One region of the Corynebacterium sp. Marseille-Q4381 genome, then DNA from elsewhere that is predicted to be linked to it. Evidence: predicted binding sites of a transcription regulator. Region 1 holds the regulator's gene; the other holds the start of a gene.
What was found. The regulator LexA, encoded in region 1, represses DNA repair genes until DNA is damaged. The targets are predictions, from matches to a motif close to CGAACANNTGTTCG.
Positions count from the first base shown of each region.

Region 2: the regulator LexA is predicted to act here: its motif matches at 6,555-6,568, upstream of V6D40_RS08110 (SAV_6107 family HEPN domain-containing protein).

Region 1 covers NZ_JBAJNR010000001.1:238,959-246,782, forward strand. Annotated here, with positions in the region: gene hrpA (ATP-dependent RNA helicase HrpA) at 1-542, shown strand, start outside; gene nrdR (transcriptional regulator NrdR) at 552-1,010, opposite strand; gene V6D40_RS01225 (hypothetical protein) at 1,021-1,344, opposite strand; gene lexA (transcriptional repressor LexA) at 1,534-2,214, shown strand; gene V6D40_RS01235 (DeoR/GlpR family DNA-binding transcription regulator) at 2,220-3,008, shown strand; gene V6D40_RS01240 (HPr family phosphocarrier protein) at 3,058-3,327, shown strand; gene V6D40_RS01245 (uracil-xanthine permease family protein) at 3,339-4,640, opposite strand; gene V6D40_RS01250 (HNH endonuclease signature motif containing protein) at 4,676-5,776, opposite strand; gene nagB (glucosamine-6-phosphate deaminase) at 5,895-6,617, shown strand; gene hflX (GTPase HflX) at 6,614-7,824, opposite strand, start outside.
Region 2 covers NZ_JBAJNR010000008.1:54,481-62,304, forward strand. Annotated here, with positions in the region: gene V6D40_RS08080 (UDP-N-acetylmuramoyl-L-alanyl-D-glutamate--2,6-diaminopimelate ligase) at 1-670, opposite strand, end outside; gene V6D40_RS08085 (peptidoglycan D,D-transpeptidase FtsI family protein) at 681-2,597, opposite strand; gene V6D40_RS08090 (hypothetical protein) at 2,714-3,376, opposite strand; gene rsmH (16S rRNA (cytosine(1402)-N(4))-methyltransferase RsmH) at 3,376-4,392, opposite strand; gene mraZ (division/cell wall cluster transcriptional repressor MraZ) at 4,589-5,023, opposite strand; gene V6D40_RS08105 (DUF3040 domain-containing protein) at 5,558-5,956, opposite strand; gene V6D40_RS08110 (SAV_6107 family HEPN domain-containing protein) at 6,034-6,471, opposite strand; gene V6D40_RS08115 (GNAT family N-acetyltransferase) at 6,625-7,179, shown strand; gene V6D40_RS08120 (polyprenyl synthetase family protein) at 7,245-7,824, shown strand, end outside.

The DNA.
Region 1 (7,824 bases):
TCCGCGACCTCATGCTCTCGCACGGCGGCGCAGTGCGCACCCCGGAAGAGTTCGACGCGCTTGTCAAGGAGATCAAGCCAAAGGTTCCTGGCGAGGTGCGCCGCATCGTGGTGGGGCTCGCGCCCGCGCTGGTGGAGTACGCGAATATGCGAACCGAACTGGCGAATTGGGAAGGCCCGGCGATCGATGACATGCGCTCTCAGCTGGACTTCTACCTGCCGAAGCACGCAATCACCATCCACGGCGCGGACCACCTGCAACACCTGCCGCGCTACATTGAAGCGATGCGCATCCGCTTGGAAGACATGCGCTTGGACCCAGACCGCGACGCCGACCGCCAGTCGGTCGTCGACGAGTCGAAGCGCTACCTCGAGGCGCGTGTCGCGAAACTGCCTGCGAGTGTGCGGAAGTCTCGCGCCTACAAAGACATCCTGTGGCGCATCGAGGAGCTGCGCGTCAGCCTGTTCGCTCAGCGGCTGGGCACGCCGCAGCCGGTGAGCCAGCGACGAATTGAGAAGCTCGCCGACAAGCTCGGGCGCTGATACCGGGCGCTAGAATTCCGAACGGTCGCGCCTGCGCATGAGGCGGATCTCGGACTCGAAATCGTCCGCGCTTTCGAACGACTTGTACACGGAGGCGAAGCGCAGGTACGCCACCTCGTCGAGCGCGCGCAGCGGTTCAAGCACCGCGAGGCCGATCTGGTTCGCCGGCACCTGCGAGCTGCCTTGAGCGCGCACCGTCTCCTCAACTTGCTGCGCGAGGCGCTTCAGCGCGTCGTCGGACACGTCGCGGCCCTGGCAGGCGCGACGCACACCCAGGATAAGTTTGTCGCGGTCGAACGGCTCGCTGACCCCGTTGCGCTTGACCACTGTCAGCACGGCTTTCTCCACCGTGGTGAAGCGCCCCCCGCACTCCGTGCACTCGCGGCGTCTACGGATCGCGGCGCCGCCTTCCACCGTGCGCGAATCGGTCACGCGCGACTGCTCATGATGGCAGAACGGGCAAAACATGACCTCTATCCTAGCGCGCCGCTTCCAAGACGCTGCTGGGTTGAACCGGCGCATCCCCCGCGCCGAACGCGCCGCCGAAGAGCGACCCGGCGATCAGCGCCGCCGCCATCAGCCCGCCGAGGGCGAGATTATCGCGACGCTCGCGACCCGGTTCGAACCCGTCGTGCTGCGGAAGAGCGCGGCCACCGGCAGGGGCAGCCGTTCGCTCCGCCGTTCGATTCGCGGGCGCTAACGTTCGAACAACGGCACGTTCGCCCGTGCGGGAACTCCCGCGGTTGACGTCCCAAACCTCCGACGCCGGTGCGCCGCCGTACGGGTAAATCATGGTGGTCATTGCTTATCTCCTCTCATTCAACTGGGCCAAATACTAACTGCCCGCCCAACACGGGCGCCGGTTCGTACGCTCACCTGTTCTAACGCCCACATGTTCGATTTATAGCACACCGGTGGAGAATATCGAACACACTTGCTTAGCGTGGTAGCTTCGTCGATAAGCAACTGCCCCAACGTCCAAGGAGAACGCATGCCGCGCAAGAAGGCGGACCCGAACGAACTCGACATGAGCGCTCTCTCCGAGCGCCAGCGCCGCATTCTGCAGGTAATCCAGGACGCGGTCGTGCTGCGCGGCTACCCGCCAAGCATCCGCGAGATCGGCGACGCGGCGGGCCTGCAGTCCACCTCCTCGGTGGCGTACCAGCTTAAAGAGCTGGAGAAGAAGGGGTTCCTGCGCCGCGACCCGAACAAACCTCGCGCCGTGGACCTGCGCCACCTGCCGGAACCCGTGAAACGAAAGAAGGCGGCCCCCGCCGAAACCCCGGAAGAGGCGTCGAGCCCGCGGTTTGTTCCGGTTGTCGGGCAGATTGCCGCGGGAGCGCCGATCCTGGCGGAGGAGAACGTCGAGACGTACTACCCGCTGCCGGATGAGCTGCTCGGGGACGGTGACGTGTTCATGCTCAAAGTCGTCGGCGATTCCATGATCGACGCGGCGATTCTCGACGGCGACTGGCTAGTCGTGCGATCGCAGCCGGTGGCTGAAGAAGGCCAAATTGTCGCCGCGCTGATCGACGGCGAAGCGACGGCGAAAGTGTTCCACAAGGACGCGACGGGCGTGTGGCTTCTTCCGCGCAACGAGGCCTTCTCCCCTATTAAGGGCGACGACGCCGAGATTATGGGCCTCGTCGTGTCTGTCTTCCGAGCACTGTAGCAGCGATGCAGGCCGAGGAACGCCGCCGCCAAATCGCCGCGCTGACCGCCGTTGAGGGGCGGGTGAGCGTTGCGGAGCTTGCTGAGCGCTTCGACGTCACCGCTGAAACAATTCGGCGGGACTTGGCCGCGTTGAACGACGAAGGGGTGGTCCAGCGCGTCCACGGGGGTGCGGTGGCGAGCCAGGGATATATGACGTCCGAGTTTCCGCTGGCTGCGCGGTTGCGCTCTGCGCTTGATGCGAAGGAGGCGATCGCGAGGGCGGCAGCGGCGTTTTTGCCTTCGGAGCCCGGCAAGTCAATTTTTCTGGATTCGGGCACGACGATCAGCGCGTTGGCGCAGCGGATAGCGTTCCTGCCGGAGGCGAGTTCGTGGTCGATTGTGACGAACTCGCTGCCGGCGGCGCTGGAGCTCGCCGAAGCCGGCGTCGGCGACGTGCAGCTTCTCGGCGGGACGGTGCGGGCCATTGCGCAGGCGGTCGTGGGTGACACGGCGCTGCGGACGCTTGCGCTTTTGCGTGCCGACGTCGCGTTTGTCGGCACCAACGCCCTCACAGTGGACCACGGCCTATCCACCGCCGACGCGCACGAAGCCGCGGTGAAGGCTGCGATGGTAACCAACGCGCGCCGCGTGGTGGTGCTGTGCGACTCGACGAAGCTCGGCAACGACTACCTGGTGAGTTTCGCCCCGCTCGACGCGGTGGACGTGGTGGTGACTGACTGGGGTGCTCCGCAGTCCTTGGTCGCCGATCTTGAGAGGCACGGGGTCAATGTCGTCATCGCCGACAGTCTCTAGACTGGTTGTCACTGCAACTGATGTTCGCGCACAACGAAAGGACCCCATCATGGCTTCCAAGACGGTGAAGGTTGGCTCCCACGTGGGCCTGCACGCGCGCCCAGCGACCGTTATCGCCGACGCCGCGGGCGAGTACGACGACGAAGTCATTCTCTCGCTTGTCGGAGGCGACGATGAGGACGAAACGGATGCCGCCTCAGCGCTGATGATCATGGCGATGGGCGCCGAATTCGGCGACGAGGTCACCGTCACCTCCGACAACCCGAAGGCCGTCGAGTCGATCGCGGCGCTGATCGAGCGGAACTTGGACGACGCTTAGGAGGGCGTCGTTTAGCGGTACTGCCCCTCGCCGATGGTGTCGTAGATCCAGCGCATGATCGGGTACACCACGATGATCCCGACGGAGCCCAACGCGATGCCTTCAAGGGCAACCTGGCCGGCGTGCAGCGTGAGGTTGCCGATACCCACGATCAGCGCCACCGCCGCAGCAGTGAGGTTCACCGGATCGGTGAAGTCGACGCGGTTGTCCTGCCAGATGCGAACGCCCAGCATGCCGATCAGCCCGTAGAGCACCAGGCAGGCGCCGCCGAGCACGCCCGCTGGAATGGTGAAAATAACGGCGCCGAACTTCGGGATGAACGCCAATACGATCGCGAACACCGCCGCGACCCAATAGGCGGCCGTGGAATACACCTTCGTCGCCGCCATCACGCCGATGTTTTCGGCGTAGGTCGTGGTGCCGGAGCCGCCGAAACCGCCGGCGAGTGTGGTCGCGATGCCGTCGCCAATCAGCGCTTTGCCCTGCAGGGAGTCGAGGTCGCGGTGGGTCATCTCGGACACCGCCTTGACGTGACCGACGTTTTCGGCGATGAGCACCACCAGCACGGGCAGCGTCACCAGCACAGCCGAAAGGCGGAACTCCGGCGTGTGGAAGGCGGGCAAGCCCACCCAGGGGGCGGCGCCGATGGTGTCTAAGGCGGCGTCGTCAAGACCGCCCGTCAGGGCGGCGAAAACCCAACCGACAACCACTCCGATGAGGATGGACAGCCTGGACGCCATCCCGCGCGCGGCAACGGTGACCAGAACGATGGTCACAAGCGTGACGCCGGCGACCGCCGGCTGCGTCTCCACGTTCGCCACAGCCGTCGGGGCGAGGTTGAAACCGATGAGCGCCACGATCGCGCCGGTGACCACGGGCGGCATGACGGCGTCGATGACGCGCTTGCCGGCGGCCTGGACGATCACGCCGACGAGGATGAGCGCCAGGCCGGTGATCAGCACGCCGCCGAGCTGCGCACCCATCCCGTACTGCTGCGAGGCAGTCAGCGGGGCGATGAACGCGAACGACGAACCGAGGTAGCTCGGCAGCTTGTTCTTTGTCAGCAGCAGGAAGATGATCGTGCCGAGGCCGGAGAAGAGCAGCGTGGTGTTGACCGGGAACCCGGTCAGGGTGGGCACGAGGAGCGTGGCGCCGAACATAGCGACCACGTGCTGCATGCCGATGCCGATCGTGCGCGGCCAGGAGAGCCGCTCATCCGGGGCGACGACGGCACCGGGGCTCACCCGTTTGCCGTCGCCGTGCAGCGTCCAACCAAATCGTGTCGTATCGGGAGTGCGGGGCGTTTCATTCACGGGGAGCCATTATCGCACCCGAGCGGCGCAATCTCCTACCCCGCGGGCACGCGCGGTCCGAACAGGAGCTCCATCGCGCCGGGGCGGTTGGCGGGTAGAAGGTGCCCGGTCCAGGTTCGGTAGGCCGGCCCGCCGCGGTTCATCACGATGCGACCGGCCCGCCGCCGTCGTTTCTGCCAGCCGGGACTCGCATCATCGGGGTCGTCGTTGTTGATGCGGTTGTGGTACGAGCACAGCACCGCCAGGTTCGAAATGTTCGTCTCGCCGCCGTGTTTCCACGCAGTTACGTGGTGCGTTTCGCAGTGGTCGGCCGGCAACCGGCACCCGGGTACCGCGCAACCGGGCGACACCAGCGCGGCTAAGGTGCGCTGCTTGGTGTTGGCGCGGCGCTGGGTGCGGTACAAGTTCACTGCGCCGTGCTCGGGGTGGAACAGCGCCACCTGGAGATCGCAAGCGTGGTGCAAAGCCAGGTATTGGGCGCCGGTGATTGAGGTGCCGTCGGTAAGCATGAGCTCCGTGTCGTCGCCTGCGCCCTGCAGAATAGCTACGTGCTTATCCAGCGGCACCAGCACGCAGGGCTGCGGCGCAGCTGGCGCGATGCCGCCGCCTGAGTTCTCGAACAACGACCAGAACTTCTCCTCCATCTGCGGCCCCGCGGGTTGACCGGGGTCGAGACCTTCACGCAGGCGGTGCTCAAGATCGGCGAGGCGCCGCTCGTCCGAACCAATGTGGAACCCGCGGGTGCCGCACCGGGAGCGGGTGAACGAAGCCTGCTTCTTGTACGGCTTCTCCTCAACCGGAACGAGTTCTTTCGCGCGCTGCTGCAAATACTTGTACGAGCGGCGCGACTGGAGCAGCTCCACCCGCAGCGCGGCGCGTTCAGCAGCATCAGCGACGAGCTTGAGCTTCTTCTCAATGAGCACCAGCTGATCGAGCGGGAACCGGCCCGCACGCGCCAGCGACACCGCCTGACGCTGCAGCCGCACGTACCGCGTGGGCCCGAAGTACGCGTTGTGCACCGCCTCCCAGTCCCCCGCGGTCGACGAAGAAATGCCGGCGGCAAGCGCCGCGCCGCGGTCGAAGCCCTCGAGGGCATCGACCGTCAACGCGGCGATCATGCTGGCAAACGGGGTCATGGCCAAGACGCTAGAGGCGCAACAACACCAAGTAAAGGGCCCCCTCCGAAATTGTGGATAACCCCGCCGCCGCGCCGAAATCTTCTCCACAATGCGCAGCTGAAGTACATTACTCCACATGGAAATTCTGATCCGCAGCACCAAAGAAGAAGTCGGCGCCGCCGCAGCCGACCTACTGGAGCCCACGGTTCGGGCGGGAGGAGTGCTCGGCTTAGCGACGGGCTCCACCCCCACCCCGACCTACCGAGAGCTCACCCGCCGCCACGTGGAAGAGGGCCTGAGTTTCGGGAACTGCAAAGCGTTTTTGCTGGACGAGTACTACGGCTTACCCGCAACCCACCCCGAGTCGTACTACGCGACGATCCGGCGCGAACTAACCAGCCACATCGACATCGCGGACGCTGACGTGCATTCTCTCGACGGCACCGCGGCAGACGCGGAGGCCGCGGCTGCGGCGTACGAGCGCGCGATCGCTGCCGCCGGCGGCGTCGACCACCAAATCTTGGGCATCGGGGCCAACGGCCACATCGCCTTCAACGAGCCGGGCAGCCCCCTCGATTCGCGCACCCGCGTCATCGACCTGCACCCGCAGACGATCGCGGACAACGCCCGCTTCTTCGACAGCGAGGGGGAAGTGCCGCGCCGCGCACTGACCCAGGGCATCGGCACCATTATGGAGGCCAAGCGCATTGTGCTCATCGCCACCGGCGAAAACAAGGCCGATGCGGTGCGCGCGCTCATCGAGGGCCCGGTCACCGAGGACTGCCCCGCCAGCGCGCTGCAGCGCCACGAGAACGTCGCGGTCATCCTGGACGAGGCGGCAGCCAGCAAGCTCGTCTAAGGGGAGACGACGAACTCGCGGTGTTGGTCGGCGAGGATGCGGGGCAGGCGGACGTCGATAAGCGTGCCGTGCTCCTCGTAGCTTTCTGAACGCACGGTGCCGTGCTCGTGCAGCAGTGACACGACGTCGCCGCGCGTGAAGGGCACCAACATCGTCACGTGCTCATCGAGGGTGTTGAGGAACATCTCGATCTTCGCCTCGAGCTCGCTAATCCCCTCGCCTGTGAGCGCGGAGACGAAGACGACGTCGCGGCCGGTGCGGTCGAACGCGTGGCGCAGCTCAGCGAGCACGACCGGATCCGCCTCGTCGATCTTGTTCACCACCACGATTTCCGGCGGCAGCGTCTCGCCCGTGTCGCGCGTGATCTCGGCGAGCACCTCGCCCACCGCCTCGATTTGCTTCAGCGGGAACGGGTCCGAGCCATCGACGACGTGCAGCACGAGGTCCGCGCCGGCGACCTCCTCGAGCGTCGATTTGAACGCCTCGACGAGCTGGGTCGGAAGGTGGCGCACGAAGCCGACGGTGTCGGTGAGGACGACGGTGCGGCCGTCGGCAAGCTGAGCTTTTCTTGTCGACGGGTCCAACGTCGCAAACAGCGCGTCCTCCACCAGCACACCCGCATCGGTCATGGCGTTGATCAGCGAGGACTTGCCGGCGTTGGTGTAGCCCGCGATCGCGATCTTCGGCGTGGCCGATCGCGCGCGCTGCGCGCGTTTCACCTCGCGCGACGTCTGCATGGCGCGCAGCTGGTGGCGCAGCTTCGCCATCTCCGTGCGCAGGCGCCGGCGGTCCGCCTCGATGCGCGTCTCACCAGGGCCGCGCAGGCCCACGCCGCCGTTCGAACCGGCGCGTCCACCCGCCTGGCGCGACAGGTTGCCGCCCCAGCCGCGGGTGCGCGTGTAGAGGTACTCCATCTGCGCGAGGCTGACTTGCGCTTTACCCTCGCGGCTTTTCGCGTGCTGGGCGAAAATGTCCAAAATGAGCATCGTCCGGTCGATGACCTTGATGTTCAGCGCCTCCTCCAGCGCCACCATCTGGCCGGGCGAGAGCTCGCCGTCGAAGACCACGGTGTCGGCGCCGGTCGCCTGCACGATCTCGCCGAGCTCCTTGACCTTGCCGGAGCCGATGTAGGTGCCCGGGTCCGGCTTGTCGCGCTTTTGGTACAGGATGTCGAGCACCTCGGCGCCGGCCGTTTCCGCCAGCGCGG
Region 2 (7,824 bases), on a different contig from region 1:
TCGCCGCGAAGTAGTCCTCCATCGTAGGGTGGAAATCGAGGTGGTCCTGCGAAAGGTTGGTGAACCCGGCGACGTCGAAGTCTGTGCCCCCGACGCGCCCCAGCATTAGCGCGTGGGAGGAGACCTCCATCACTACGTGCGTGACCCCGCTGGCGAGCATCTGCCCGAACAGCTCCTGCAGCTTCGGCGCCTCGGGGGTGGTCAGCTGGGAGGGGACGTCGCGGCCGTCGATACGCGTGCCTGTGGTGCCGATCAGCCCCACCTTGCACCCGGCGGCCGCAAGCCCCCGCTCAAGCATGTACGTGGTTGTGGTTTTGCCCGACGTTCCGGTGACGCCAATGAGCTTCATGCTTTTCGACGCCCACCCGTACACCTCAGCCGCCACCACCCCAAGGACCGCGCGCACGTCGTCCACCACCAGCACCGGGCGCGTATCGCCCGCAGCCTCGATGATGCGAAGGCCCTCGCGGTCTGTCAGGATCGACCCCGCCGGGGACGCGGCGGCGAACTCCGCCCCGTGGACCCGCGTGCCGGGAAGTGCCGCGAACATCCCGCCCGGCTCCACCGCCTTCGAGTCCAGGGTTATCTGCGTCACGGTCAGCGGCGCCGCCGGCGGGTTGACGGTCTCCGCGCCAGCGATTGTTGCAAGCACCTGCAATGTGGTCTGCATGCTTCTCTCCTTACTGCGCCTGAAGTACGTACGGCTCGGCTGGCGGGCTGGGCGGCACATTCTCGCGGTTGAGCAGCCACGACGCGATCTCGGTGAACACCGGTGCGGCGGACTGGCCGCCGGCGCCCCCGCGGAGCGGGCCGCGCTGCGGCTCGTCCAGCATCACAGCCACCACGAACCGCGGGTCGTCCGCTGGTGCCACGCCCGCGAATGTGATCCAGAACTGGCTCTGCGAGTACGCGCCGGTATCGGGGTTCACCTTCTGCGCGGTGCCCGTCTTGCCGGCCAGCTGGTAGCCCTCGAGCCCGCTGCCCTGGGCTGTGCCGGACTGCAGCCCCGAGGGGTCCGACTGGAACACAGAGCGGAACATGTCGACGGTGGTCCGCGCCGTTTCCTCGCTGACCACCCTGGTGCGCGCCGGCTCCGGCTGCTCCACAGTCTCCCCGTCAGGGCCGGTCACGCTGGCGATGATGCGCGGCTCGATGCGCTCGCCGCCGTTAGCCAGCGCCTGGTACACCCCCGCCATCTGCAGCGCCGTCCAGCTCATGCCCTGCCCAATGGGCAGGTTGGCGAAGGTGCCGCCCGACCACTGCTCGCGCACGGGCAGAAGCCCCGGCGACTCGTTGGGCAGCTCGATGCCGGTAGTGGTGCCGATGCCGAATCGCTGCAAGTACTCCCAGTACTTGTCCTCTCCGAGTCGCTGCGCCAGCTGCAGGGTGCCAACGTTAGAGGACTTACCAAAGATGCCCGCCGTGGTGTACGGCGCAACATCGTGACTCCACGCGTCGTTCACGGTAACGCCTGCCATGTCGATAGAGCCGGGCACTTGGTGGACCTCGGTCGGGTCGGTTAACCCCTCCTCGATCGCCGCCGCAGCGGTGATCACTTTCGCCACTGAACCCGGCTCAAAGGGGTGGGAAATCGAGTTGTTGTCGAAATCGCGCCCCTCCTTGAGCTGCTTTTCCAAGTCGCCGTTCGGGTCGATGGTGTCCGTGTTCGCCATCGCGAGCACCTCACCGGTGCGCGCGTCCAGGACGACCGCTTGCCCCTCCTTGGCCAGCGAGTTCTCCTTCGCTTGCTGCAGCGTCTGCTGAACAAACGTCTGCAGGTCGAGGTCGATAGTCAGCTCGATGCGGGAGCCGTCGACGGCGGGCACCACGTCACGCAGCGAACCGGGGATGGCCAACCCGTCCGCGGAGACGTCTTCGGTGGAGCGTCCGTTGATGCCGGTGAGCATCGCGTCGCTGGACGCTTCGAGGCCGAACTGCCCGTGGCCGTCCATGGACACCTTGCCCAAGATGTTCTCGCCGATCGCGCCGTTCGGGTACTGGCGGATGTCTTGGTGATCGGCCGCGACACCGTGGAAGTTGGAGGCAACTTTCGCCGCCACGTCCGGGTCGACGTTGCGCACCAGCACCTCGTAGTCCGTCTCGGCGTGCAGCTTGTCCAAGATCTCGCGGGCGGAGACGTTGCCCACCTTCACGTTCTCGGTCGCACGGGCGTCGCGCGAGGTGGTCTCCTTGGCGGCCTGCTCCCCGATCATGGCTGGAATCTCGTTGGCCATGGTGCGCAGCACGTCCTCGACGCGGGCGTCTATTTGGGCGTCGATGGAGTCCTGCGAAAGGCCGTCGACACGCATCTGGAGCTCCTGCTGCTCCTGGATTTCCTTGCGCAGCGTCACCGGCGAAACAGTGAGCGAGCGCGCCTGCATGGTGTAGGCGAGCCGGTTGCCCTCGCGGTCAACGATCTCGCCGCGGCGCGCCGGGTCCACGTAGGTGCGGGTGCGTTGCGCGCTGGCCTGCTCGCGCAGGTCCGGCCCCCACACCACTTGCACCCAGAACAACCGGCCGATGAGCAGTGCAGCCACGGCAAGGAACGCAACTGCCAGCCACGTGGCGCGGCGGTTCGTGATCTGCGACTGCGTCATCGGTTGCTCGCGCCTGGCCACGTGCGTTCTCACCTACCTTGCTTCGTTTGCGGAGACGGGTTGCGTAACGACCCTTATATTGCACGCAGCGCGCTCGTTTCAGGGCGCGCCACACGCTAGAACGCTGCGGGAACGTTGGGCTGGTACGGCGCGAGGTTGTCCGTGCGCGCGGCCGCGGGCGGGTTCATCATGTTGCCGCCGGGCAGCTGGGTCAGGTTGTCGCCCAGCTCATCGGTTGCGCGCTGGTCGCTGGTGGCGCGGCCTGCGCGGGTGGGCTGGCCGTTGACGTCCAGAACCGGGGCGACGGATTCGGGGTTGAACTCGCGCCGCTCCTCGACCCGGCCGTCGGCGTCGACCTCCACGATGCCGGGCTGATTCGCCACCACCATGTTGGCCTCCGCGGCGCGCTGCGCGAGCTCCGCCGAGGAACGCAGGTCCTCCAGGTCGCGGCTGAGCGACTCCACCTCGTTCTCTAACGCGCGCTCCTGGGACTGTAGTTGCTGCACCGTGAACGTCTGGGCCGTGGACAGGCCCGACAGGACCATGGCCACGGCGACGCCGATAACCAAGAGGGTCACCGCCAAGCCGCCGACCTTGCCGAGCGCGGTTTTCTGTTTGGCAGGAGTTGCTACTCGACGCCCGCGGACCGACACCACCTGCTGCGACCCCAACCGGCCGCCGCGAGACTTCTGGTGCGGGACGTGCGGGCGCACATCGGGACGGGTGGCCGGGGTGCGCTTCGGCGCCGGTGCGTAAGTGGCCTGGTCCGTGCGAGTCATCACTGCCATGGTGAATCTGTCCTTAAGTCGGAAAGTTTTTCAATGCCACGCACCCGCACCGGTGTAGCGCGGGGGTTGAGTTCGATTTCGTCCTTCGAAGCCTTCTCCGCCCCGTTGGTGATCGGGGCGAACTTCGCCGCCGTGCCAGGCAGATCCATCGGCAACCCCGGCGGGGTCTTCGACGTTGTCAGGTCCGCGAACGCGGTTTTGATGATTTTGTCTTCCAAGCTCTGGTAGCTCATGAACACCACTCGGCCGCCAGGCCCCAGCAGCTCCGTGATGACCGGGACAGCGTTCTCGACTGCCTCCAGCTCGCGGTTGACCTCGACGCGCAGCGCTTGAAAGGTGCGCTTGGCGGGGTGGCCTCCGGTGCGCCGCGACGCCGCCGGAATCGTCTCGTACAAAAGCTCCACGAGGCGGCCGCTTCGCGCGAACGGCTCGCGCTCGCGCTCCTTCACCACCGCAGAGGCGATCTTTCCCGCGAAGCGCTCATCGCCGTACGTCTTGAGGATGCGGGCGATGTCGCCGTGCGAGTAGGTGTTGAGGATGTCCGCCGCGGTAATGCCCTGCGTCGGGTCCATGCGCATGTCCAGCGGCGCGTCAACTTTGTACGCGAATCCGCGCTCTTCTTGGTCCAGCTGCATCGACGACACGCCAAGGTCGTACAGGGCGCCCGCGACACCGTGCTCGCGCACCGTGTCGAAAACGCGGCCCTCCCCCTCCCCGATCGGCCCCGCGATGTCGTCGAACCGCGCCTGGAGCGGGACGAAGCGGTCGCCGAACGGCGCAAGCCGCTCCGTCGCCTGCGCGAGCGCGATGGGGTCGCGGTCGACGCCGATCACGCTGGCACCGGGGAAAACAGTGAGAAAATGCTCGGTGTGGCCACCGGCACCCAAGGTGCCGTCGACGATCACCGCGTTGCTGCCGAAGCGCTCAACCGCAGGGGCGAGCAGCTGCCCCATCCGGTCGCGCATGACAGGGACGTGGCCGTGGTTCGCTGCAGTTGTGAATTCCACGGGTGCCACCCCCAATCCCTGTCCGATGTAAGTCTCTGAAGTTCTTGCTTCCCTTGGTGAGGGGGAGCGAGTAGAGCCCTGCCCGGGGCGGCCGGTCTGATGTCGGGGAAGTACACCAGAAAAGCTCACGCCCCGGACAGAGTCCGTACACGCTCTCCGTCAGTAGTCGTTTGCCTGCTGCGCGGGTAGTCAGTCCTTACAGCAGACCGGAGAGAATGTCGTCGTCGTCCGCCGCCGAGAAGGCGGCTTCCGTCTGTTCCTGATAGTCGGCCCAGGACTTCGCGTCCCAGATCTCCAGAAAATCAACCGAGCCGATAACCACGCACTCCTTGGACAGGTTTGCGTACTCGCGGTGCGCCGGCGACAACGTAATGCGACCAGAACCGTCGAGCGTCTGCTCATCCGCGCTGGCAGCCAGGTTGCGGATGAAGGCGCGCGCCTTCGGGTTCGTGCGGGAGGCCGCCGCCGCCTTGCGAGCGCGCTGCGCGAACTCCTCCCGGGGATAGACCGCTAGCGAGTGGTCCTGCCCCTTGGTCACCATTAGCCCGTCCGCCAAGTCCTCCCGGAACTTCGCGGGCAGCGTCAGGCGCCCCTTGTCGTCGAGCTTGGGAGTGTAGGTTCCCAGGAACATCGGGCGACCTACCTTTCCTTTCGCCGTCTGACTTCGGCTTGTGAAGTTTTTCTGCCGCTTCGATGTGCCGCACCCACGTAGTCAGATGGGCGCCACACTTCTCCGCTGCGCCCCACTTTAACCCACTTCTCCCCACGATGGCTACACCACAGCCGAAAATGCCCGATTATTTCGGTGTTACTGCAGGTTGTAGCGGTGGAGACAAGGTGGAGATTCTGTGCCCCAGGAGCGTAAAGCTGCCACATTGGACCTCAAGATGCACATGGATTCGCGTGTCCGGTGAACTCCCAACATTGCATCGACGGCCGAAAAGCCCTGCTCGCGTGGTGGCGCGCCACCCTGGTGGGCAGGAGTGGGGCGCGTAGGTGGGGGAAGGTGGGAGACGGCGGTGATAGCGGGTAACTCGGGACAGACGCCGCGTTTCCGCAGGTCGCTACGGGTGGCGCGAGGAGTTACCCGCTATCACCGGGTTTCCAGCCGCCGGAAAGACGAAAAAGCGCCCCACACGGGGCGCTTCCAAAGGTCGGGACCGTCTTAGGCTTGCGGATCCTCGAAACGGCGGCGGAAGTTCTCTTCCATACTCACGCTTCGGGCCGATCGCTGCTTCGGCGCACTCGCGCTAATGCGTGGGCCCGCAGAAGGAGTGGTGGCCGGGGTGCGCAGCGCCATCACGCCACCGAGCATCATGACGCCGAAACCGACGATGCTGATGACAACTGCCCACATGCTGGCGGACGCGAGTGCGACGCCGCCGAGCAAGAGGACGATCCCCAGCACAATCAGCGCAACGCTGCGCATTGTGAGACGCCCCCTCCGCGGGGTCTCGCTGAATCCAGCGTTGTGCGCGACGCTGCTGGCGAACTTTGGGTCCTCAGCAAAGAGGGACTGCTCGATCTCGCGGAGCGCGCGCTGTTCTTGCTCAGAAAGGGACACTGAAATTTCTCTCCACGTTGACGGGAACGATATTTCTTAACCAACGGACATCGTAGCCGTTTTGTTCCCCGCACCCACTACGCTGCCGCGAGCGGCGCCTCCCCAGGGTGGATCTCGTGGTAGAACTCTTCCGCGTCGGCGAGCAGCCGAACGACAATCGCGGGATCTGGGTGCATCTCCAGCCCAGATACAACCCGGCCCCGGAGGCGGGAGTAGGAGCGGAATCGGGCAGCCCAGAGTTTCCCGCTATCGCCGACAAGCGCCAGCTTCTCCCACGCGCTAGTGGGCAACCGTTTCCTTTTCCGCAGCGCTTCCGAATCGGCGACAACGGCACCGGCGACCCGAAGCGCCGCCCGGTAGGCGCTTTCCATGGCCAGGTCTGCCCGGCCGTCTTCAAATTCCTCGTGCGCCGCAACAAGAAGAGACTCCGCCGAGGCGAGGAACGCGTCGCGGCGCGAGACCTTCGCGGGGGCACCGTAGGCTCGGGACGTGGTGGCGGAAATGACGCTTTGCATTGTGTTTCCCCTTCTCTTCCAGTGGTGTTTACAACGATTGCGCTCACTGTAAAACACGCGTTCGACACCACACCGCCGACATTAGAACACGCGTTCGATTAGCGGGCATCGAAAACCACCCGCCGGCATACTCCCGCGTGGTTAGGTAGTGGTGTGCCAGTTGAAATCCGCCGCTTAACTCCTGGGGAGTTCACCCTGCTTGTCCCCCAGCTCGTGGACATCTACCTCGCCGCAATGGAGTACAACCCGCAAATCCGCGACCAGCGAATCCGCGTGTGGAAAGACGAGGTGACCTGGCCCGGATTCACCGCGGTTGCCGCGGTTGACGGGGACGAGGTGGTCGGCGTCGCGTACGGGTTCCTCGGCAGCAGGGAGCGGTGGTGGGACCGCCAGCTCGTGCGCGCCATGCGCGGTTCCGGCCAGCTGACCGAGCAGCACCGAGCGATCCTTGACAGCTACTTCGAGGTCACTGAGGTCCACGTGGCTCCCGGCCGGCAGGGCGCGGGCATCGGCGCAGCTCTGCTTCAGGAGCTTCTTCGCAACGCCTCCGCCGAGTGGGCGCTGCTTTCGACGCCTGAGGTGGATAACGAGGCCAACCACGCCTTCCACCTGTACCGCCGCTTCGGCTTTACAGATATCGCGCGCGGCTACCGCTACCCCGGCGACCACAGGCCGTTCGCTATCCTGGGCCGCCCGCTGCCGCTTTAAAAGTGGGGGCACGTGAACCAGGTAGGGTGGGGAGCCACCGCACGATTGCTGCAAGGAGTTCGCACGTGGACGCAAACGCGCTTGATTTGTCACGGGTGCCAGAAGAAGTCGGCCACCAGCTGCAACGATTCTTCGCTGAGCGCTCGGCGGAGATCGGCCGCTTAGGCGCGCCGGTGCAAAGCGCAGTGCTCCACCTCGAGCGCTTCGTTCTCGGCGGCGGCAAACGCATCCGCCCGCTTTACGGCTGGGCCGGATTCGTCGGCGGCGGCGGCATCGAGCGCGCAGCCGAGGACCCGGAAGCGGTGATGCGCGCGGTCAGCTCGCTCGAACTCATCCAGGCCTGCGCCCTCATCCACGACGACATCATTGACGCCTCCGACACCCGCCGCGGCAACCCAACGGTACACCGGGCAATTGAGGCGGAGCACAACAAGGAGCAGCTGCTTGGCGACGCAGCCTTGTTCGGCCAGAACACCGCCATTTTGATCGGCGACCTCGCACTCGCTTGGGCCGAGGACATGTGGCGCTCCTCCGGTGTGACCGCGGAAGCGCTCGCGCGCGCTGAGGGCGCGTGGCGCGGTATGCGCACCGAGGTCATCGGCGGCCAGATCCTCGACATTTCTCTCGAGGCAGCGGGCAGCGAGT